3 regions of the Enterococcus salsurae genome follow, and region 1 is predicted to be linked to each of the others. Evidence: predicted binding sites of a transcription regulator. Region 1 holds the regulator's gene; each other region holds the start of a gene.
The links. The regulator LexA, encoded in region 1, represses DNA repair genes until DNA is damaged. The targets are predictions, from matches to a motif close to CNAACANNTGTTNG.
Positions count from the first base shown of each region.

Region 1 (7,790 bases):
AAGAGTTGAAGGAACTACGTAAAAGTCTTACCAAATATCAAACGGAGAACGATCAAGTCCTCAAAGAACAACGGGAAAGCTTGGAACGCGAGTTTAACAACAAACAAGCGGAGTTGGCAGCAAGAGAAAAACAGCTGAGCAATCAGGAAACACCATTGTTCGAAGAGGCTGTGCAGACGCGTTCGACAGATGAAACAGATGAAATGAAATCTTTCGATTCTCAAGCTTAATCGTTGAATTTGAATAGAGGATGAAATAGCAAAACCACGACTTTCTATTGTCAAAAGGCGAAGACAGCGCATTGATCTAAACCTATTGCCAGAAAGATAAGGCGTGGTTTTTTAGCTTGTTTTCCATTTTTGTCTGAGGTTTGATATAATGAGCGTGTTAGGAGTGATTTGGTGAAACAAGCGAATTTTCTGTGGGTCCAGCCGGAAGTGACTGAGCTATCCCCAGCGTTTAAGGAAATAATACAAACAAATAATATTCCCGAACAAATTGGTCGTTTATTGTGGCAACGAAAGATTCGGTCCGCCGAAGCGTTAGCTGCTTTTTTGCGTCCTGATTTAGATAGATTACATGATCCCTTTTTGTTATATGATATGGAAAAGGCGGTAGCACGGATCCATGAAGCAATCATCAATGAAGAGCAGATCTTGATTTATGGAGACTATGATGCCGACGGGATCACGAGTGCCACTGTGTTAAAAGAAACATTGGAATTGCTTGGTGCTGAAGCCAGCACATATTTGCCAAACCGTTTCACAGATGGGTATGGGCCCAATCTAGAGGTCTATAAAGAAAAAATCGCTTCAGGTATTCAATTGATCGTGACAGTGGATAATGGTGTATCAGGACATGAGGCGATTGCTTATGCCCAACAACAAGGTGTCGACGTGATCGTTACAGACCACCATGAATTGCCGGACACGCTGCCCAACGCCTATGCGATCATTCATCCACGACACCCGCAAGGACAGTATCCATTCGGTGATTTGGCTGGTGTGGGGGTTGCCTTCAAAACTGCTTGTGCATTATTGGAAGAAGTACCATTGGAATTGCTGGACTTAGTTGCGATCGGTACGATCGCAGATATGGTTTCTTTGACCGATGAGAACCGGATCTTGGTCAGCAATGGGTTGAAAATGATCCAACAGTCCGATCGAATCGGATTGAATGAGCTGCTGTCGATCAGTGGCGTCAATAAGCAGCAAGTAACTGAAACGGATATCGGTTTTTCTGTCGGGCCTAGATTGAATGCCATCGGTCGGTTAAAAGATCCTAATCCGGCAGTGACATTGATGACGACTTTCGACCAGGAAGAAGCGAGACAACTCGCCCACGAATTAGATGTCATCAATCAACAACGCAAGTCTTTTGTTGAAGAAATCATGAAAGAAGCCCAACAAAGAATCCACCCCGAAAACGAGGTCCATCTGGTGGTGGGGGATAACTGGCATGAAGGCGTCTTAGGGATCGTGGCTGGCCGTCTGATGCAGCAAACAGGTCGTCCCGTGATTGTCTTGACCAAAAAAGACCAAGGAATCGCTAAAGGATCAGGTCGCAGTGTCGCTGCCTTGAATCTATTTGAGATGCTGTCAACGATGAAAGACCTGTTCGTCAGTTTTGGCGGTCATCATGCAGCAGTAGGTTTGACCATTCCCACGGATGATCTGGATCTGCTGCAAACAGGAATGAATCAGTATGTCCAATCTAAGGGAATCGATTTGCGTCAAGGTATTCCATTGCAAATCGATGATACACTGCCTTTGGCGGATGTGACGATCCAATTGATCGAGACATTGAAGTTATTGGCACCATTCGGACTGGGCAATCCATTGCCTAAATTCTTGATCAAAGATTTAAACACCAAAAATGCCCGCCAAATCGGATCAGACAATCAGCATTTGAAGTTGGTCATGGAAGATGCTGCATCGAATCAATTAGATGTGATCGGCTTTGGTTTCGGTGCTGAAGCACCGGAATTTGCCAATGATCATTTATCGTTGGTCGGCCAACTGACGATCAACGAATGGAATGGCAATAGAAAACCGCAATTGATGTTGGAAGACTTTGCAGTTGAAGGGTTTCAACTATTTGATTACCGCTCAAAACGCAACCGTCAAGGCGTATCTTTTGGCAAACAGACATTATGCATCTCATTCCAGAAAAAACCAGCACCTGAGGCACAACGGCTGGCGCCAATGCTGACAGTATTTGATACATTGCCAGCATTGATCGATCTGTATCATGACGGCGGGTTCCAGGAAATCGCGTTTTTGGATTGCCCGACAGAGCCGCAGATCATCAAAGAAATCGTTGATGCATTGACTGTCAACCGCATCGATTTCGTTCTGCTTTCTCCAGAAGACGCCTATGTAGATGGTGTTGGTTCCCGTGATCAATACAGTCGGTTTTTCAAGCTGATTCAGCAGCAAGCACAATTAGATGTCCGCTATAAACTGAAAAGCATTGCGGATTTCTTAAAATTACCCGAAAAATTATTAATTTTTATGATTCAGGTGTTTTCTGAGCTGGAATTTGTTACAATACAAGATGGCGTTTTGAAAAAAAATGCTGCCCCTGCAAATCATCCATTAACGGATAGTCGTATATATCAACAAAGGCAGCAAATGATCAAGACAGAAGAATTTTTATTAATGAGTGATTTATCGACCTTAAAACAATGGTTGATATCTTAGGAGGAAAAAACATGGATTTAAAAAATTATATTGCGAGTATTCCGGATTACCCTCAAGAAGGCATTATTTTCCGCGATATTTCCCCTTTGATGGCGGATGGCGAAGCATATCGTTATGCGACACAGCAAATCGTTGAATATGCGCAAGAAAAATCAATCGATATGGTGGTCGGACCAGAAGCGCGCGGCTTTATCGTCGGCTGTCCCGTTGCTTATCAATTGGGTGTCGGTTTTGCGCCAGTACGCAAAAAAGGCAAATTGCCTCGTGAAACCATCGAAGCTGAATATGAAAAAGAATATGGTGTAGATGTATTGACGCTGCATGCAGATGCCATCAAACCAGGCCAACGCGTGTTGATATGTGATGACCTATTGGCAACTGGCGGTACAATCAAAGCAACCATTGAATTGGTCGAAAAACTAGGTGGTGTCGTAGTTGGCTGTGCCTTCTTGATTGAATTGATGGATCTTCATGGCAGAGATAAAATCCAAGGTGTCGAAATCAAAACATTGATGGAATATTAAAAAAGTCGGACGTGATGTCCGACTTTTTTTATTATAATCAAGGGAGCCTTGTGATCGAAGGGAAGGGTTATGGTTCGTAGCGATAGATATCATGATCGTAGTAATGTCTATTTCGTTTGCGTTCAGCTTGTCGGAATTTCTTTTCGTCCCACAACATGAACCATAGCATCGTTAGAGGACAAAAAATCAAAACTGCACTAAGTACGCCAAAATAACCAATAATAATACCCACCAATAATATAAATAAAACAAAACCAAATCGACGAATAGCTTTCATCTTGTTCACTCCTTATATACGAACTAATGTTTGTATAACTATTATACGAATGTTTGTTCGCTTTGTAAAGAGGAAAGAAAAAAATCTTCGAAGATTCGAAGATTTCATTGATATAGCGCATATTGGTCATAAAAAATGTCGATATAATCCAACAACTTGTCCTAAAATCGTGACATCATTGAGGATGATCGGATCCATATAATCGTTCTCTGGTTGTAAACGAATATAGTTCTTTTCTTTAAAGAATCGTTTGCAAGTCGCTTCGTCTTCATCCGTCATGGCGATCACGATATCTCCGTTCTGGGCACTAGACTGCTTGCGGACGATGACTTGGTCCCCATCGAGGATGCCAGCGTTGATCATACTTTCACCACGGATCGTCAGCATGAACAAGCTGCCAGAACTATTGGCTAAATCAGGCGGGATCGGAAAAAAGTCTGATGCTTCTTCGACAGCTAAAATCGGTTCGCCGGCTGTAACGATCCCTAGCATTGGAATCGAAGCTGGTTGAACATCGATCTTTTCAAGACCGGAAGCGGTCAATTCGATCGCTCTAGGTTTCGTTGGATCTCTTAAAATCAAGCCCTTTTTTTCAAGTCGGGACAAATGACCATGAACAGTTGAAGTGGAAGATAACTGAACGGCTTCGCCAATTTCGCGAACAGTCGGCGGATAACCTTTTTCAGTGACACGTGTATGAATAAACTTAAGAATTTCGATCTGTCGATTTTCTGTTCGTTTTGCCAAAACTGACACCTTCTTTCATTTAATAACTAAAGTGTACCATAGGATTGTCAATAATTCAAACAAATGTTCGCTTTTTGTCCTATTGTTTTTATAGCGCAAGTTGTAGTAAAATCAAGGGTAAAGGAGTGACGAAGATGTTATCACCAGAGAAATTAGCGCGCATCAATGCATTGGCAAAAAAGAAAAAAAGTACAGGTCTGACAGATGCTGAAGCAAAAGAACAAAAAATCTTGCGAGAAGAGTATTTAACAGCCTTTCGCGGTGGGATGCGACACCATATCGAAGGCATGAAGATCGTTGACCCAGAAGGAACCGATGTCACGCCAGAAAAATTAAAAGAAATCCAAAAGCAAAAAGGACTTCACGGCAGGGAGTAGTGAAATCCTTTCCAATCTATTGTAATCGATAGAGAAATCACGTATAATTGAGAATAAGTAATAAAGGTAAAAAAAACCTAAATTAGGAGGAACTCTCATTGTTTGATAAAATCGATCAATTAGGCGTCAACACATTGCGTACATTAAGTATTGAAGCTGTCCAAAAAGCGAATTCAGGTCACCCAGGTCTACCGATGGGTGCAGCACCTATGTCCTATGCGCTTTGGACCAAACATTTAAAGGTCAATCCAACTACATCTAGAAACTGGGTCGATCGCGACCGTTTCGTCTTATCCGCAGGACATGGCTCCGCATTGTTATACAGCTTATTGCATGTATCCGGCTACGATGTGACCGTGGATGATCTGCAAAACTTCCGCCAGTGGAACAGCCGTACACCAGGGCACCCTGAAGTTGACCATACAGATGGTGTGGAAGCAACGACTGGACCATTAGGCCAAGGTATCGCAATGGCCGTGGGGATGGCGATGGCTGAAGCCCATTTAGCTGCAACCTATAACCGTGACGCTTATAATGTCATCGACCATTATACGTACGCACTTTGCGGCGATGGAGATTTGATGGAAGGTGTTTCCCAAGAAGCAGCGTCAATGGCGGGCCATATGAAACTAGATAAATTGATCGTTTTATATGATTCAAATGACATCTCCTTAGACGGACCAACATCAAAAGCCTTCACTGAAAATGTCGGCGCACGTTTCGAAGCTTATGGCTGGCAGCATATTTTGGTCAAAGACGGCAATGATTTGGATGCGATCTCTGCGGCGATCGAAGAAGCGAAAACTGAATCGGATAAACCGACGTTGATCGAAATCAAGACAGTTATTGGCTATGGCGCACCGAACCAAGGCACTTCAGCAGTGCATGGTGCACCGATCGGGGCGGATGGCATTACTGCAGCCAAAGCGATCTACGGCTGGGAATATCCTGAATTCACCGTACCTGAAGAAGTCGCTGCCCGTTTCAAAGAAACAATGATCGATGAAGGACAAAAAGCAGAAGCGGCTTGGAATGAGACCTTCAAGGCGTATCAAGCAGCGTATCCAGAGTTGGCAGATCAATTCACAAAAGCGTTCGCAGGCGAATTACCAAGTGACTGGGATGCAACATTGCCAAGCTATGAAGTCGGCAGTTCACAAGCCAGCCGTGTATCTAGTAAAGAAATGATCCAATCTCTATCAAAAGCGATTCCAAGTTTATGGGGCGGTTCAGCCGATCTATCTGGTTCTAACAACACAATGGTCGCAGCAGAAAAAGATTTTGAACCTGGCCAATATGAAGGCCGCAACATCTGGTTCGGTGTGCGTGAATTTGCGATGGCCGCAGCGATGAATGGAATCCAATTGCACGGTGGAACACGCATTTATGGCGGAACATTCTTTGTCTTTGTGGATTACTTGCGCCCAGCAGTCCGTTTGTCTGCGATCCAACATGCACCAGTCATCTATGTCTTGACCCATGACTCAGTAGCAGTCGGTGAAGATGGACCAACCCATGAGCCAATCGAACAATTGGCCAGTGTCCGCTGTATCCCGAATGTCCAAGTGATCCGACCAGCTGATGGCAATGAAACCCGTGCAGCTTGGAAATTGGCCATGACGACTACGGACAAACCAACTGTTTTAGTCTTGAGCCGTCAAAACTTGCCAGTCATCGAAGGAACAAAAGAACACGCTGATGAACAAGTCGCAAAAGGCGGCTATGTGATCGCAAAACAAAAAGGTGAACAACCAGAAGGAATCTTGATCGCAACAGGTTCTGAAGTCAACTTAGCTGTACAATCACAAGCAAAATTGGCAGAAGAAGGCATCGATGTTGCCGTTGTATCCTTACCAAGTTTCGATTTATTTGAAGCTCAATCGGCAGCATACAAAGAAAGCGTCTTGCCTAAAGCAGTCAAGAAACGCGTAGCGATCGAAGCAGCTTCACCATTTGGCTGGGATCGTTACTTAGGCTGTAAAGGCAAAGTGATCGCCATTGATCATTTTGGCGCCTCTGCACCTGGGGACAAAGTCTTAGCAGAATTTGGCTTTACAGTTGAGAATGTAGTCGATACATTTAAATCAATCAACTAATTTTGTTGAAATAATAAACACACACGGAAATTCAAGTTTTAATGAATTTCGGGTGTGTTTTTTTGCGTATGTGTTAAAAAAAGTAGGTTGTATTCTGGTAAAAATTGGTTGATTATGCGCTCTTAAAAAATCTATTCACGAGAGCCCCCCATTTATATGTATTTTCATTTTAAATCAATAAAAAATCAGAAAAATAAATATATAATGCTCTTTTTTGTAAAATATGACGATAACTTTCTTTGTGGTTGAGGATTTGGTAAGCTAACTTTGCATTTGGTCATAACAACCGTGCATATAGTTCAAATATTGTTTTTACAAACGCGTAATGAAAGATTGAATATATCAGGTATTAACTATTATAAAGAAGATAGCAATGCATGATATTTATCCGTCTTTTTGAGTACAAAGTAATGATAAAACATTCGTGGAGGGATTTTATGCATAGAGATACATATGATTATCTATTTGAAGAAGCTAGAAAGCATGAAGTAGATAAGTTTGTAGTAGGTGCTTTTGTAGAAAACGATGGTCGTATCTTGTTATTACAACGATTACCTAACGATTCATATCCAAATATGTTTGAAATACCTGGTGGAGAAGTGGAGAAAAATGAAACTTTAAGCTTTGCTGTCAAAAGAGAACTTTATGAAGAAACCAGCCTTGAAGTTATAGCTGTCACAGCCTACTTAGGGTATTTTGATTACTACAGCAAAAAGAATGAGAAAACTCGACAGTTTAATTTTTCACTTATCACAAAGGATAATGAAATTCGATGGCATCCAGAACATCAACAATATGATTGGGTTGATAGTAAAAATCTGAAAAATTTTCCTATGACAAATGAAATGTATAAAACTTTGACTTTGTATTTCATTAAAAAGAATATGAAAGAGTAAAGTAAATAGTGCTTCAAAAATGATGTAACTAAGAGGAATAGTTTTAAATGCTTTTATGACTCGCTTACACGATTAAAACGATGTAAAACTGCTAAAGTTAAATAGTCATTGATGCAATAAAAGAGATGTAACAGATTGGATAGAGCTGATTTGGTTTAACTTTTCTCGAAA
Region 1 is NZ_BAAHWY010000005.1:73,372-81,161, forward strand. Features, by position in the region: gene ACYVRS_RS12530 (lipopolysaccharide assembly protein LapA domain-containing protein) at 1-230, shown strand, start outside; gene recJ (single-stranded-DNA-specific exonuclease RecJ) at 402-2,702, shown strand; gene ACYVRS_RS12540 (adenine phosphoribosyltransferase) at 2,714-3,226, shown strand; gene ACYVRS_RS12545 (HMG-box domain-containing protein) at 3,294-3,503, opposite strand; gene lexA (transcriptional repressor LexA) at 3,630-4,259, opposite strand; gene ACYVRS_RS12555 (DUF896 family protein) at 4,385-4,627, shown strand; gene tkt (transketolase) at 4,726-6,723, shown strand; gene ACYVRS_RS12565 (NUDIX domain-containing protein) at 7,161-7,619, shown strand.

Region 2 (7,790 bases), on a different contig from region 1:
CAATGGCAGCAAAATATTGTCTTTGGCGTTCAATGTATCCAATAAGTTAAAATCTTGAAAAATAAAGCCAATTTCTTTTCTTCTAAAATCGCTCAAGCGGTTTTCAGACATGCGGGTGATATCTTTCCCATTGATATAGATGGACCCAAGACTCGGACGCAAAATGGAGGACAATAAATTCATCAATGTCGTTTTCCCCGCACCACTCGGCCCCATGATTCCGACAAACTCCCCTTTATCCACGACAAAAGACAGATTATCCAACACTTTCGTTTGATTGAACCGGGTACCATATGTTTTGGTCAAATGTTTGACATCAATCATGTTTCTCATAAAGAACCCTCCTTTTTCATACATTCCACTCTATGGTAGCATACTTTTCTCATGAAAACAGTTTACGCAAAAGAAGCCAAAAATATTTTTTTACTTTTTTTTATTCATTGTGTGAAACATGAAACAATCCAAACATTGTTGTTATCATCTTTAAAGCATTTTCGCCAAATGAATATGCACTACATATTGTGTATATCCAAGAATCAACGCCGATAATCCCACTATATATAGTTGCTCATTCGACTATTTTGTTTTATCATATTGATGAAGATAGGAGTGGTTCCAATGATGGAGATTAAAAGAAATCCTGAACAAGGATTGACAAGACAACCCCATTTAGCAAATTTAAAAATAGTCAAACGTGATGGTCGGCTGGTCGATTTTGACGATCAAAAGATCTATGATGCTTTGGTCAAAGCCCAAAGAAATGCACAAGGGGAATTGACCCCCATTGACCATGAGCATATCATGGAGATCGTAGAAAGCATTGATCATGAAATCGCTGCTCGTTTCCAAACGAACGTCAAAATATACGAAGTTCAAAATATCGTTGAACATATCTTGCTGGCAAAAAATGCCTATGCCTTAGCAGAAGAGTACATCAATTATCGGACTCGTCGTGATTTTGAACGCAGCAAGGCAACAGACATCAACTTCACGATCAACAAATTGATGAATAAAGACCAATCCGTTGTCAATGAGAATGCCAATAAAGACAGCAATGTCTTCAATACACAACGGGACTTGACTGCAGGGATCGTTGGCAAGTCCATCGGCTTGAAGATGTTGCCGCCCCATGTGGCCAACGCCCACCAAAAAGGCGATATCCATTATCACGATCTAGATTATCATCCTTACACACCGATGACGAATTGCTGCTTGATCGACTTTAAAGGGATGTTGAACAATGGTTTCAAGATCGGCAATGCTGAAGTTGAATCACCGAAATCGATCCAAACAGCAACTGCTCAAATCTCACAAATCATCGCCAATGTTGCTTCTAGCCAATATGGCGGCTGCTCTGCTGACCGTACCGATGAACTATTGGCGCCTTTTGCAGAATTGAATTACCAAAAACATCTTCGGGATGCAGAAGAATGGATCGAAGCCCCAGAGCGTCGGGAAGCCTATGCGAAAAGCAAAACCCGCAAGGACATTTTTGATGCGATGCAAAGTTTAGAATATGAGATCAACACCTTATTCACGTCAAACGGACAAACCCCTTTCACTTCACTAGGGTTTGGTCTAGGAACGTCATGGTTTGAACGGGAGATCCAACGGGCGATCTTGCAGATCCGGATCAACGGACTAGGCAGTGAAAAGAGAACAGCGATTTTTCCTAAATTGATTTTCAGCGTGCGTCGCGGGGTCAATCTTGACGCGACAGATCCAAACTATGATATCAAAGAATTGGCATTAGAATGTGCCACCAAACGGATGTATCCGGATATTTTAAACTATGACAAACTGGTCGAATTGACAGGCAGTTTCAAAGTACCTATGGGCTGCCGCTCATTCTTGCAAGGTTGGAAGAATGAACAAGGAGAAGAAATCAATGTTGGTCGGATGAATCTAGGTGTCGTGACCTTGAATATCCCCCGCATCGCCTTAGAAGCCAATGGTGACCAAGACAAATTCTGGTCGATTTTAGCTGATCGTTTGCAGATCGTCAAAGATGCACTGGTTTATCGCGTGGAACGATGCAAAGAAGCCAGTCCAGCCAATGCGCCTATTTTATACATGTATGGTGCTTTCGGTGAACGCTTAGACCGCAAAGACAACGTGGATCAACTTTTCAAAAACAAACGGGCGACTGTTTCCCTAGGCTATATTGGGTTGTATGAAGCCGCAGCTGCCTTTTATGGCGGCGAATGGGAACACGATTCTGAAGCAAAAGCCTTTACCCTAGCCATCGTTAAAGAGTTGAAATCTCATGCAGATGCTTGGGGGGATGAATACGGCTATCATTTCAGCGTCTATTCAACACCTAGCGAAAGCTTGACTGACCGCTTCTGTCGCCTAGATACCGAAAAATTTGGTGAGATCGACAATATCACGGACAAAGAATATTATACAAATAGTTTTCACTATGATGTCCGCAAAAATCCAACACCTTTTGAAAAACTAGATTTCGAAAAAGACTATCCGCAATATTGTTCCGGTGGTTTCATCCATTATTGTGAATATCCTGTCTTGCAGCAAAATCCGAAAGCCTTAGAAGCCGTATGGGATTTTGCCTATGACCGTGTCGCTTATCTTGGAACCAACACACCGATCGATCATTGTTATGCGTGCGGGTATGAAGGAGATTTCAATCCGACTGAACGTGGATTTGAATGCCCCCAATGCGGCAACCATGATCCCAAAAGCTGTGACGTCGTCAAACGGACATGCGGTTACTTAGGCAATCCCCAAGCACGTCCAATGGTCAATGGTCGTCACAAAGAAATTTCTGCTCGTGTCAAACACTTGCAAGAATAAACGTGCCTATGAGGAAGAAAAACAATCTTGTTTTTCTTCCTTTCTTCCAAAGAATAGAAAGAAGTTTGATAAATGAGAAACCCAAAACCCAAAGAATGGCAAGCACAAGATTACAGCCAAAATAGGATCGCGGACTATAAAGCCTATAATTTTGTGGATGGTGAAGGTATCAGAAACAGCTTATATGTCAGCGGATGTCTTTTTGCTTGTGAAGGCTGTTTCAACAAAGCTGTCCAAAATTTCAACTACGGTGTGCCCTTCACGCCTGAACTAGAACAACAAATCATTGATGATCTGCGGCCAGATTATGTTCAAGGATTGACCTTGCTCGGCGGTGAGCCTTTCTTAAATACACCTGTCTGCTTGCAAGTCGTGGATCGTGTCCGAAAAGAATTTGGACGCAGCAAAGATATCTGGAGCTGGTCCGGCTACACATATGAAGAATTGCTTGAGGATACAGAAGACAAATTAGAACTGCTTAGTAAAATCGATATTCTGGTGGACGGTCGTTTTGAACTGAGCAAACGTAATTTGAATTTGCAATTTCGCGGCAGCAGCAATCAAAGAATCATAGATGTGGCTGCCTCAAAAGCACAAGGCGAAGCTGTTATTTGGGCCAAATGCAAAGATGCTGAGGAAAGTTATGAGCAAATAAAGAAACAGATTTGAGCTTATACCAAAAAAACCATAGTAAACGCCATGACCTAAGCGTTTATTATGGTTTTTTTCGTTTCCTTCATGCGCGATTTTTTAGCCTCATCGATTTAAATACTTGCTGGCTTCTCGGATACTAAGGGACGACATTTGATCGCGATACGTAGCTATAAAGTGCCGCACCCATGCCGGATCTGTTTTCGCATATTCTCTTAAACTCCATCCGATCGCTTTATTGATAAAAAATTCTTTGGTCCCAAAATTGTTCAGGAGAATGATCCGCAACAGTTCTGTGTCCGTCTGCTTTTTCAAAGAGGAGTTGATGAATGATCGCAGAACGTCGCAACCATAAGCTCTCTGAGGTACTCCAACGCAACATCTCCTGTTTCAACACAGGTTCTTGAATGACCATCTTTGAGATCACTTCACTAAAAGCATCAATACTATCCCACCAAGGGTGTTGCAATAGCATGGCTTCAATCTTGGACAAGTCTTCTTTTTTTAGATACGCAGTCATCGCCACCAAATAATCGATTGCCAAATAATGATGCTCGCGTTATTGGCTTTGCCACCACACATCGACAAACAACCAATCAATCACACCTGCGGCTTTGGCCTGTCTGAATGCCGTCTTAGCCGCTTGGCGGCGAATCGGGGCAGTAACACCCAAAAAGGTGAATTGATGCCGCATGTAGGCCGCCATCTTTGGCTTCTTGTGTCATCTTGCAAAGTGATCAAGGTTTGATATACTTCGTTCATTTGTCGATTTTCCTCTCTTTTATTCTTCTTCTGCGATCTGCCAAAGGGGCAAGACGATATTTTCGTAAGTCAAAGGATCTAGATTGGTCACAGTGATCCCCAACAAACGAATCCCCTGTTCTAAACCCAATACTTCCTCCCAGATCAAACTAGCTTCTGAAAAAAGTTGTTCTTTTTTGTGCACATAGACCGGCAATGTCACCCGCTTCGTAATGGTCGAATAATCTGTGTAGCGGACTTTCAAGACGACTGTTTTGCCATGTTTTTGCGTCCGTTTGAGGGCTTCAGCTACTTCTTCTGCAATCGAACGCAACTGACTCACCACTTGTTCTTCTGTGGTCAAGGGATTGCCGTAGGTATGTTCTTTGCCGACAGATTTACGTTCTCTCGTGACGCTGACAGGAGAATCATGGATCCCCCGCACTTTACGATACAAAGAATACCCCATTTTTCCAAATGCGCGAATCAATGCCATTTCACTCATTTCATACAGTTCCGCACCCGTATAGATCCCCATCTCATGCATCCTCGGAACCGTTTTTTTCCCGATACCATGAAATTTTTCGATCGGCAGCTGTTTTAAGAAAGCAACTGCATCTTCCGGCAACACGACAGTCATCCCTCTTGGTTTATGATAATCTGAAGACAATTTGGCCAAAAATTTGTTGTAGCTAACGCCTGCTGAACACGACAAATGGGTTTCTTGCCAAATATCCCGTTGAATCATGCGGGCAATTTTGATTGCAGAAGGACAATCGATTTTATTACGTGTGACATCAAGATATGCTTCATCGATAGATACCGGTTCGATGACATCGGTATAGCGATGAAAGATTGCTCTGATCTGATGAGAAACTTCTCGATATTTTTGATGATTGCCAGGTTTAAAAATTGCCTGCGGACACAATTCAAATGCTTTTTGCGCACTCATTGCTGAATGAATACCATATTGACGCGCCAAATAATTGGCGGTCGTCACCACACCTCGTCCCCCAGTATCACTTGGGTGGCGGGCAATCACTAAAGGGTGTTTCGCCAACTCTGGATCATCTCGTTCTTCCACAGATGCAAAAAAGGCATCCATATCAATATGAATGATTTTGCGGGTCGTGTCATGATGTAAAGGAAATTGTAATTCAGACATATGTATCACCTCATCACTTCTATTATAAACGAACAAAAGTTCCCTTTCAATAGTTGCGAATCAGCAAAAAAAAAGAATATCAGCTGCAGCCGATACTCTTTTTTTGAAACATTCATCTAATCCATTTTATAAAGCCGCTGATCCTCGTTCTTTGGTCCGGATCCGCACCGCTTCTTCTACAGGATAGACAAAAATCTTGCCATCTCCCACTTCATCGGTATTGCATATAGCTATAATTAGGTCAATGACAGGTTCAACATTTTGATCTTCTACCACAAAACAAACAGTCACTTTAGGTAACAAAGTCGTGATTACCGCTTGTCCACGGATATATTCTTTCAGCCCTTTTTGTTTTCCATACCCCAGCACTTGATTGACTGTCATCCCGCTAGTGATTTCTGAAAGATCCAGCGCAGCTTTCAATTCTTCGATTTTTTCTTGCCGAATAATCGCTTCAACTTTTTTCATATCAGTTCCTCCATTATTAAGAATCTAAGCCCATAAAAGTCGGGTACGCCGTTTCATCATGTTCTACTCGGTCCATACCGACTGCTTCTTCTTGTTCAGATACGCGAATCGGCATAAATAATTTGATCACACGGATCAATACATATGAAACGATCCCTGCAAATAAAATAGTAAAGACAATACTTTCTAGTTGAGCCACAAATAAATCTAGCCCGCCATAAATCAAGCCTGAATGTCCGCCTACCGCAGGATCAGCGAAAATCCCTGTCATAATTCCGCCAAAAATCCCACCAACACCATGACAGCCAAATGCATCTAATGCATCATCTAGCCCAAGTCGATGTTTGATCACCGAAATGAAGTAATAGCAAAATGGACTTACCAATGCACCAATAATAAATGACGACCATAGTGAAACAAAACCGGCACCTGGTGTGATGGCCACTAAACCGACTACTGCCCCTGTACAAGCGCCCACGATCGTTGGTTTACCTAACATCAATTTCTCAATCAGCATCCAGGATAACATCGCACTGGCAGCTGCCGTATTGGTGGTCATTAAAGCATGGATCGCTAAACCGTCCGCAGCTAACGCAGATCCCGCATTAAAGCCAAACCAGCCAAACCATAACAAACCAGCACCTAAGACAACAAAGGGAATATTGTGCGGTCGGTACTCCGTTTGATGGAACTCACGCCGTTTCCCTACGACGACTGCTAAGACTAAGCCGCTGATCCCAGAACTGATATGCACGACATTGCCTCCCGCAAAATCGATCGACCCGATGGCATCCAAGAAACCACCGCCCCAGACCATGTGTGCCATTGGGAAATACACCAAGATCAACCAAAAACCAATAAATAAGAAAATTGCCGAAAAACGCATTCTGCCAACAACTGACCCAGTGATGATCGCCGTTGTGATCAAGGCAAACATCATTTGGAATCCTGCAAATAACCCTTCTGGAATGCCTTCGCCTTCCGTCATCGATACATGCGTAAAGAAAATTTTGTCAAGGTTGCCAATAAAGGATCCTGATCCGCTGAAAGAAAGTGTATAGCCCAACGCTACCCACAACACAGAAGCCAAGCCCATCGTACAAATGACCATCATCATGGTATTCAAGATGTTTTTCCTACGCTCCAACCCACCGTAAAAAAATGCCAATGCCGGTGTCATTAAAAATACCATACCGCTGCAAATCAAAATAAATGCTATATTCCCTGAATCCATATAGAACGCCTCCTTTTCTATCTGAGTGCTATCCTACCATCTGTACATCATAGAAAGCTAGCGTTTTTTGAAAATTTGCAAAATTTTCTGAAAATTCATTACGCTCCATGTTATAAAAAGTGACATAATCAAGATGCCTGTTCCAGAAAGAATAAAAAACTGCCCAAATGGACAGTTTATCCTCTATCGTTCTAACAGCAACTGGTTTCGCTTAGTCAGCGGAATCGATTGCGTGGTAGTCGTTGTAGACCACTTGCTTTTTGACTTGATTGCGTTTGGCTACCTCTTTAATGGCTTCTTTTGAAGAAAGTCCTTCTGCGATCAACGCCTCTACTTGTTCAAGATAGCTGCCTTCATAGACTGCTTGTACCGGTTCATCAGCGCCTTCAACCAGCAAACAACATTCACCCTTCAATGACTGTTCACTTAAATAAGCAGATAACTCCGATAAAGTCCCGCGAAGATATTCTTCATGGATCTTCGTCAACTCTCGACAAATGACCGCCTGCCTGTCACCGAAGACTTCTTTGATGACATCGATCGTATTGCCGATACGATACGGGGACTCATAGAAAATCATGGTACTTTGCTGAGCAGCTAATTCAGTCAGCACAGCAATCTGCTCTTTCTTTTTGCGGGGTAAAAATCCGTAAAACAGATGCGGTTGTGGAGATAGACCTGAAGCAATCAAGGCAGTCAGACCAGCTGTTGGGCCAG
Region 2 is NZ_BAAHWY010000003.1:226,720-234,509, reverse strand. Features, by position in the region: gene ACYVRS_RS09325 (ABC transporter ATP-binding protein) at 1-333, opposite strand, end outside; gene nrdD (anaerobic ribonucleoside-triphosphate reductase) at 619-2,814, shown strand; gene nrdG (anaerobic ribonucleoside-triphosphate reductase activating protein) at 2,887-3,483, shown strand; gene ACYVRS_RS09310 (DNA alkylation repair protein) at 3,571-3,753, opposite strand; partial or broken gene ACYVRS_RS09305 (DNA alkylation repair protein) at 3,701-4,159, opposite strand; gene dinB (DNA polymerase IV) at 4,247-5,371, opposite strand; gene ACYVRS_RS09295 (P-II family nitrogen regulator) at 5,498-5,839, opposite strand; gene ACYVRS_RS09290 (ammonium transporter) at 5,856-7,073, opposite strand; gene rsmI (16S rRNA (cytidine(1402)-2'-O)-methyltransferase) at 7,285-7,790, opposite strand, start outside.
Region 2: a site for LexA is predicted at 5,401-5,414, ahead of dinB (DNA polymerase IV). Genes of this name have one in related genera too.

Region 3 (7,790 bases), on a different contig from region 1:
GGTATTCGTACACAAGCTGCCGTAGAATCTTATCTGGACTGTGGTGTCAGTCAGGTGATCTTAGGCACGATTGCGGCCAAAGACCCGCAATTGACCAAAGCGTTACTGCGCAAGTACGGGGAGAAGATCGTGATCGGTGTGGATGCCAAACAGGGAATGGTCGCAGTCGATGGTTGGGAGACCAGGACAGAACGCCCAGCCCGCGATTTTTGCCAAGAGCTCGTGTCTTGGGGATGCCAGCGAATCATCTATACAGAAATCGAAAGAGATGGCACCGGTTTGGGCATCAATGGTCCCTTGTATCAAGACTTGCAGAAGATCCCTGGTTTAGCGATCACTGCTTCCGGCGGTGTTGCGCGTGTAGCAGATATCGATACACTGGCGGCAATTGGTGTTGAAGGGGTGATTATCGGCAAGGCACTTTATAATGGTTCCCTTTCGTTGAGGGAAGTGCTTCGTCGTTCCGGAAAGCCCACAAAGGAGGAACTGCGATGATCACCAAGCGAATCATTCCCTGTCTAGATGTTCAAGATGGACGTGTGGTGAAAGGGGTCAATTTTGCTGATTTGAAAGATGTCCATGATCCAGTAGCGTTGGCTGCTTATTATAACCAGCAAGGTGCGGATGAATTGGTCTTTTATGATATTACGGCTTCAGTGCAAGGCAGAAAATTGTTCACAGATATTTTACAGCGCACTGCTTCAGAAGTCTTCATTCCATTAACTGTAGGTGGTGGTATCAATCAAGTTCAAGATTTTGAACGCGTCTTACAGTGTGGGGCAGATAAGGTCAGTGTCAATTCCGGCGCTGTCAACAATCCTCTCTTGATCAAAGAAGCTGCGAAACGTTATGGCAGTCAATGTGTCGTGCTCAGTGTAGATGTCAAAAAAGTCGGGGATGCCTACCATGTTTTTACCCATGGCGGTCGCAAAGACACGGGGATCGATGCGCTTGAGTGGTTGCAAAGAGGTGAAGCTTATGGGGCAGGGGAAGTGGTCATCAATAGTATGGATGCCGACGGCGTGAAAAGTGGATTCGATCTGCCTTTGCTCCAGCGTGTAACAGAACGTATCTCACTGCCAATCATTGCCTCAGGCGGCGCAGGAAGGATGGAGGATTTTCTTGAACTATTCGCATTGCCGGGCATCGATGCCGGATTGGCCGCATCGATTTTTCATTATCAGGAAGTGGCGATTGGCCCACTCAAACAATATTTGGCGGCCAATGATCTGCCAATGCGTATCTAAATGAAGAAAGAGAGGCGTGACAATGGATATCAAATTTGATACCCAAGGTTTGGTACCAGTTATCGTGCAAGATTTTTATACAAATCAGGTGCTGACATTGGCTTATATGAATCAAGAGAGTTTAACGCTGACATTGAATGAAGGATTGCTGACATTTTATTCTCGCAGCCGACAGGGATTGTGGCGCAAAGGGGAAACTAGCGGCAATTATCAACATTTGGTCACACTCACTGCTGACTGCGACCAAGATGCTTTGGTGGCTAAAGTAATCAAAGACGGGCCAGCTTGTCATCTGGGGACTGAGAGTTGCTTTACGAAGGTTATCTATCAAAAGCAAGCGGAATTCTTATCTTTAAATGATTTATCCGACTTGATCCTGCAACGAAAAAAAGAACCGCAAGCCGAAAGTTACACCAGTTATCTGTTTGAAAAAGGCCTTGAAAAGATCTTAAAGAAAGTTGGCGAAGAAGCAGCAGAGGTCATTATTGCCGGGTTGAAAAAAGACCATGAAGAGACGATCTATGAAAGTGCGGATTTGATTTATCACTTGCTGGTTTTATTGGCTGAACTGGATATTCCCTTTCCAGAGATCCAATCAGAGTTGTCTAAACGCCATGTCGTGGATCATAAAGTGAAACAAGAACGACTAGGGCAAGAATAGAGCATCTTATCAATCATCTCAATCATCACAAAAGGCGAAGGGGCCTGTTTCGGCGCCCTTCGCCTTTTAATGTTGAATCAAAGACGTGTCAATTTAACGACGACTTCGCATCGTGCAGTTTGAGGAAACATATCGACGGATTGCAGATAATCGACGCGAAAGACAGTGGCCAATTTTACCAGATCTCGAGCCAAGGTCGAAACGTTGCAGGAAATATACACCATTTTTTTAGGTGGCTGCTGGATGATTGCTTGCAGTAATTTGTCATCCAAGCCTGTCCGCGGCGGGTCAACAATGATACTGTCTGGCTTAAAGCCTTCTTTAAACCATTTTGGCAACAATTCTTCAGCAGTACCTGTTTCATAGTGGGTATTGGCTGCACCAATTCTTTTGGCATTTTCTTTGGCATTCTCGATAGCTTGAGGAATGATGTCCATTCCTCTAACTTCTTTGGCTTGCTTGGCGACACTTAAGCCAATCGTGCCGACACCACAATAGGCATCAACGACGGTTTCATCTTTTGTCAGAGCAAGGGCTTTGATCCCTTCTTGATAAAGAATGCTGGTTTGCTGCGGATTCAATTGGAAAAAGGCTCTGGCAGATAAGTCAAAGGTTAATTCGTTCAAGCGTTCCTCAATTGCTTCTTTGCCCCAAAGGTGGATCGTGTCATCCCCCATGATCAATGACGTTTTTTTGCTTTGGACATTTTGCATGATCGAGACAACTTCAGGTATGCGTTGATTGATTTCCCGAATCAGTGCATTTTTTTGCGGCAATTTCGGTGAATTGGTGATAAACACCAGTTGGATCTCGCCAGTTGCGACACCCACCCGTACCATCAATGTCCGAAGGATGCCGCTGTTTTTGCGTTCGTCGTAAATGGGGATTTGGTATTTGTTCAATAATTGCACGACCCGATTGATGACCATTTGCGTATCTTTTTCTTGGACCAGACAGTCATCGATCGCTACCAGACGATGGGACTCCATTTCGTACAGACCCGCCTCTACACGTTTCGATTGGGCGTTGTAGCGTAACTGGAATTGGGCTTTGTTGCGATAATGCCAAGGCTCGTCCATCCCTAAGGTATTACGTAACTCGAATTGACGGTAGCCTTGCGGTTTGAATTTTTCTAAGGCTTGTTTCAATAGATCTTTTTTAAAATCCAACTGCTTGTCATAAACCAAATGCTGTAATTGGCATCCCCCGCAGCGATCATAGAATTTGCAGGGAGGTTGGATGCGGTCTTGGCTTTTTTTGATGATTTTGGTCATTTTGGCCTCAGCGAAACGCGGGGAGGCTTTGGTCACCTCGGCGATCACTTGCTCACCAGGAAGCACGCGGGGAACAAATACGATCAGCTTTTTATAATAGCCGATGCCCTCTCCATTTATACCCAATCGCTTGATGGTTAACTGTAGTTTTTGTCCTAGTTCAACTTGAATGTTTGCCATGGGAACTCCTTTGATATGTATTCAACCTATTCTACCACAAAAATTGAATTCTTTTAGCGGGATTATCCCCAAACTTATGTTAAAATAGAATGTACGTTCGCGAGGTGAAGAAATGATAACAATTATTCGAATCAATAAAGGCAAAGGTCCTTTTTATGAAGTGAAAACATCGGAAGGGGAAACACTGAGGGTCTCTGAAGATCTGCTTGTTCGCTTCAGACTTTTAAAAGGCAAAGAACTCACGAAAGAAGAGATCAAAGAAATCAAAAAAAGTGCGGGGTTCGATCTAGGCTTGCAACAGGCAATGAACTATATCAGTTATCAACTACGTTCTGAAATGGATGTACGGATATATCTCAAGGATAAGGAAATTGACAGCCACGATCGACAGCTAGTGATCGATCGTTTAAAAGACTTAAACTTGATCGATGACAAAATCTATGGAGAAAGTTACGTTCGGACCCAAATCAGGATCAGCGATAAAGGGCCGATCGTCGTCGGACAGCAGTTAAAAAAGAAGGGCTTGAAAGAAACCGTGATCCAAGAAGTCTTGCCACTATATACCGAAGAGCTGCAATTTGACGTGGGCTATCACACTGCTGAAAAGGCATTGCGCCGTTTCCAAAACAAAAGTCATAAGGAAACGATCCAAAAACTGAAACTCCATTTGATGCAAAAAGGGTTTCAGCAACAAGTGATTCAGATGATTCTTGATGAATTGCCGATGGAAAAGGACCAAGAACAAGAAGATAGTGCCTTACAAAAAGAAGGCGCCCGTCTGCTTCGACGCCATCAGCGCTTGCCTTTGATAAAGCGCAAAATGAAAATCAAACAAGCGTTGTATCAAAAAGGTTTTTCAATTGAAGATATTCAACAATTTTTAGATGAGGAAGTCATGGATGAGTAAACAGGAATTCGATTGGTCTCAAGAAAAAATCAGCGGGTTTCAAGAAGACTTTTTACACTGGTATCATTTAGAGAAAAGGAATTTGCCGTGGCGGGCAACCAATGATCCGTATGCTATCTGGATCTCAGAAATCATGCTGCAGCAAACCAGAGTCGATACGGTGATTGGCTACTTTTATCGCTTCATGGAAGAGTTCCCAACAATCGATGCTTTGGCCCAGGCAGAAGAACAAAAACTTTTAAAAGTCTGGGAGGGATTAGGCTATTATTCTCGGGCCCGCAACTTAAAAGCAGCTGCCCAACAGATCGTGGCTTTATATGATGGAAAAATGCCTGCAACAGTAGAAGATATCCGATCCCTCAAGGGAATTGGTCCTTATACAGCGGGGGCCATCGGCAGTATTGCTTTCGGCTTACCGGAACCGGCCATTGATGGCAATGTGATGCGGGTTGTTAGCCGTTTGTTTTGTATTGATGCAGATATTGCCAAAGCCAGCAGTCGGCCGATCTTCGATCAAAAGATGCGGCAGATCATGTCAGAAAGTGAACCAGGGGAATTCAATCAAGCATTTATGGATCTGGGTTCAAGCATTTGTACCCCAACGTCGCCTAAATGCGAAGAATGCCCAATTCGTCGTTATTGTCTGGCTTTTGCGGAAAATAAACAAACGGATTATCCAGTGAAATCTAAGAAAGCCAAAGCAAAAGATGTCTATTTTGTCGCAGGTGCAATTGAAGATGACGGGTCATTTTTACTGACGCAGCGTGCAGAAACGGGCTTGTTGGCATCGATGTGGCATTTTCCCTTGCGTGAAGTCACCAAAAAAGAGTACGTGCATCTGGCTTCGCTCTGGGATAAAGCAGAACAACCCGGCCAGCTCGATTTGATTGCTGAAGAGCTGACACCGGATGTTTTCCCTGAATGGCCAGTCATTTGGCAAAAACGTCATTTTGGAGAGGTCACACATTTGTTCACCCATTTAAAATGGCATATATTGCTTTTTTATGGTGTCAAGCGGCAATCTTTCGAGGCCGCATCAGGAGAGTGGGTCAAGGAAAAGGCTTTTGATACGTATGTTTTTCCAAAGCCGCAGCAAAAATTAGTTGCCCAATTAAAGAAATATCAGAAACTCGATAAAGATTTCTAGGCAAAGGAGTCTTTTATTGCTATAATTATACCGATGTCGGTGTAATGAACACCCAAACAAAACGCAAGGTCACTTGCTGAGGGAAGGGTTGCTATGCGAGTTCCAAAAGAAGGAGAGTTTGTAAGCATTCAAAGTTACAAACATGATGGCAATTTGCATCGAACGTGGCGGGATACGATGGTCTTAAAGACCAGCGAATTTTCAGTGATTGGCGTCAATGATCATACATTGGTGACAGAATCAGATGGAAGACGCTGGGTTACCCGTGAACCAGCAATTGTATATTTTCATAAAAAATACTGGTTTAATGTAATCGCAATGATTAGAGAAAAGGGGGTTTCCTATTATTGTAATCTTGCTTCACCGTATTTACTTGATGAAGAGGCTTTGAAATATATCGATTATGACCTTGATATCAAAGTATTTCCCGATGGCGAGAAACGTTTACTAGATGTGGATGAATATGAATTGCACAGCAAAATCATGCAATATCCGCAAGACACTGACTTTATTTTAAAAGAAAATGTCAAGATTTTAGTAGATTGGATCAATAATGGCAAAGGCCCCTTTTCACCAGGGTATGTGGACATTTGGTATGATCGCTACAAGCAATTGTCTCAAAAATAAGGCGAATGAGTAGACTTACTCATTTAACCGCGAAACTTCAACTGAAATGGTTGGAGTTTTTTTGTTCCTCTGAGAATAGAGGGTATCTTTGGTCACTGCTTGTTTTTTGGTCCATAATGAAAAGAGCAGGTTAAGTTTGGTTTAAGCTATCATTGGTAATCTGAAGAACAGCAATCGATTAAGGATGTTGAGAATGAAAAAAGCAAAACTATTTGCCGCGTTGATTTTGGTGATAGCAGTGACTGTGTTGCTGGTAGTCAAAACGAGGCATGCCTCCGAAGGGGAACAAAGTGAAGAGGCAACAGAAACCACTACGTCCTCTTTGACAGAAACAACGACGAGAACACAGCAAAAAATAAAGAAAGTTCAGATCTATGTCGATCCATCTCTTTATGACGCAACGGTGGAAAGCGAAAGCGACTATGTTCAACTGTATCAAACAACGGATATGACCACTGTCGTGGGGAAAGTCCATCAGGGTTCATGGGTTGAGTATTTGTCTCAAACGGCTGATTTGATCCAAATCAGAACCGATGATGGGCTGACTGGCTACATTCCGCAAGCCAATGGTGAGATCTCTGAAGTGACAATCAACGATGCCCCCAAAACCTTATCAGATCTCAAGATCGTCTTAGATGCTGGACATGGGGGCAGCGATTCCGGTGCCTTGTCTACTGATGGCACGATCATGGAAAAAGATCTGACGTTGCAGACCATATTAACGATCGGGCAAACCCTAAGTGATGCCGGCGTGCAAGTGTCTTATACCCGGCAAGAGGATCAATATCTAGCTTTAGCCGATATCACAGCGATCTCTTTAGAGGCTGAACCAGACTTGTTTCTGAGTATTCATTATGACAATTACAATGTGCCAAATGGCAATCAAGGGTTTACTGTCTATTATTATTATCCTTTCTATGAAACGATCGCGACGACGATTGCTGATCAGTTGGTCTCTCACGTTGACTTGGTCAGTAATGGGTCACGTTTCGGCAACTATTTTGTGATTCGCGAACAATATGTTCCAGCGATTTTGATTGAATTGGGTTATTTGAATAGCGACCACGATCTGCAGGTGATCACTTCGGACGGATACGCGGCACAAGTTGCCTCAGGTTTGCTTGCAGCATTGAAAGAGATGGTTGCGGCGAATTGAGGTTCAGTTGCAACCAAAAAAATCCACGTTTGACTATTGATAGTCCGACCTGGATTATTTTGATTAAGCCAATACTTTCGTCATTTTGATATGAGGCATGTCCGCATCTAAGAAAATATCACCTTCAGGCTGATAGCCTAATTTTTGATAAAACTCTTTCGCGGTCAATTGCGCGCCTAGTGTGATTTTCTCGACGCGGTGGTTTCGCGCAAATGTTTCGGCGCCTTCGATCAAGATTCGTCCATACCCATGGCCACGATGGCTTTTGGGCACTGCCATGCGTTGTAATTTCATTACTTGATCACTGATTGGCAAGAAGCGTAAAGTTGCAACAGCTTGATTCTGATCATCATATAAAACAAAGTGGATCGCCAGTGCTTCGTTTTCATCGACTTCTAATGAGAGCGGCACGCCTTGTTCTTTGACAAAGACCGTATTTCTGATTTTCAAAGAAGCTAGGTAGATATCGCTTAATGTATCTTTTGTTTGTGCAACATGCATGTTCCTTCACCTCAACACGTTTTTCTTGTTTTTTTATTAGTATAGCATTTTTTATATTAAAATAACTTTTTCCTTCTAAAGTCGCAAGCT
Region 3 is NZ_BAAHWY010000002.1:177,326-185,115, reverse strand. Features, by position in the region: gene hisA (1-(5-phosphoribosyl)-5-[(5-phosphoribosylamino)methylideneamino]imidazole-4-carboxamide isomerase) at 1-495, shown strand, start outside; gene hisF (imidazole glycerol phosphate synthase subunit HisF) at 492-1,247, shown strand; gene hisIE (bifunctional phosphoribosyl-AMP cyclohydrolase/phosphoribosyl-ATP diphosphatase HisIE) at 1,270-1,908, shown strand; gene rlmD (23S rRNA (uracil(1939)-C(5))-methyltransferase RlmD) at 1,986-3,362, opposite strand; gene recX (recombination regulator RecX) at 3,475-4,269, shown strand; gene mutY (A/G-specific adenine glycosylase) at 4,262-5,416, shown strand; gene ntdP (nucleoside tri-diphosphate phosphatase) at 5,510-6,043, shown strand; gene ACYVRS_RS05135 (N-acetylmuramoyl-L-alanine amidase family protein) at 6,237-7,199, shown strand; gene ACYVRS_RS05130 (GNAT family N-acetyltransferase) at 7,263-7,700, opposite strand.
Region 3: a site for LexA is predicted at 3,449-3,462, ahead of recX (recombination regulator RecX). Genes of this name have one in related genera too.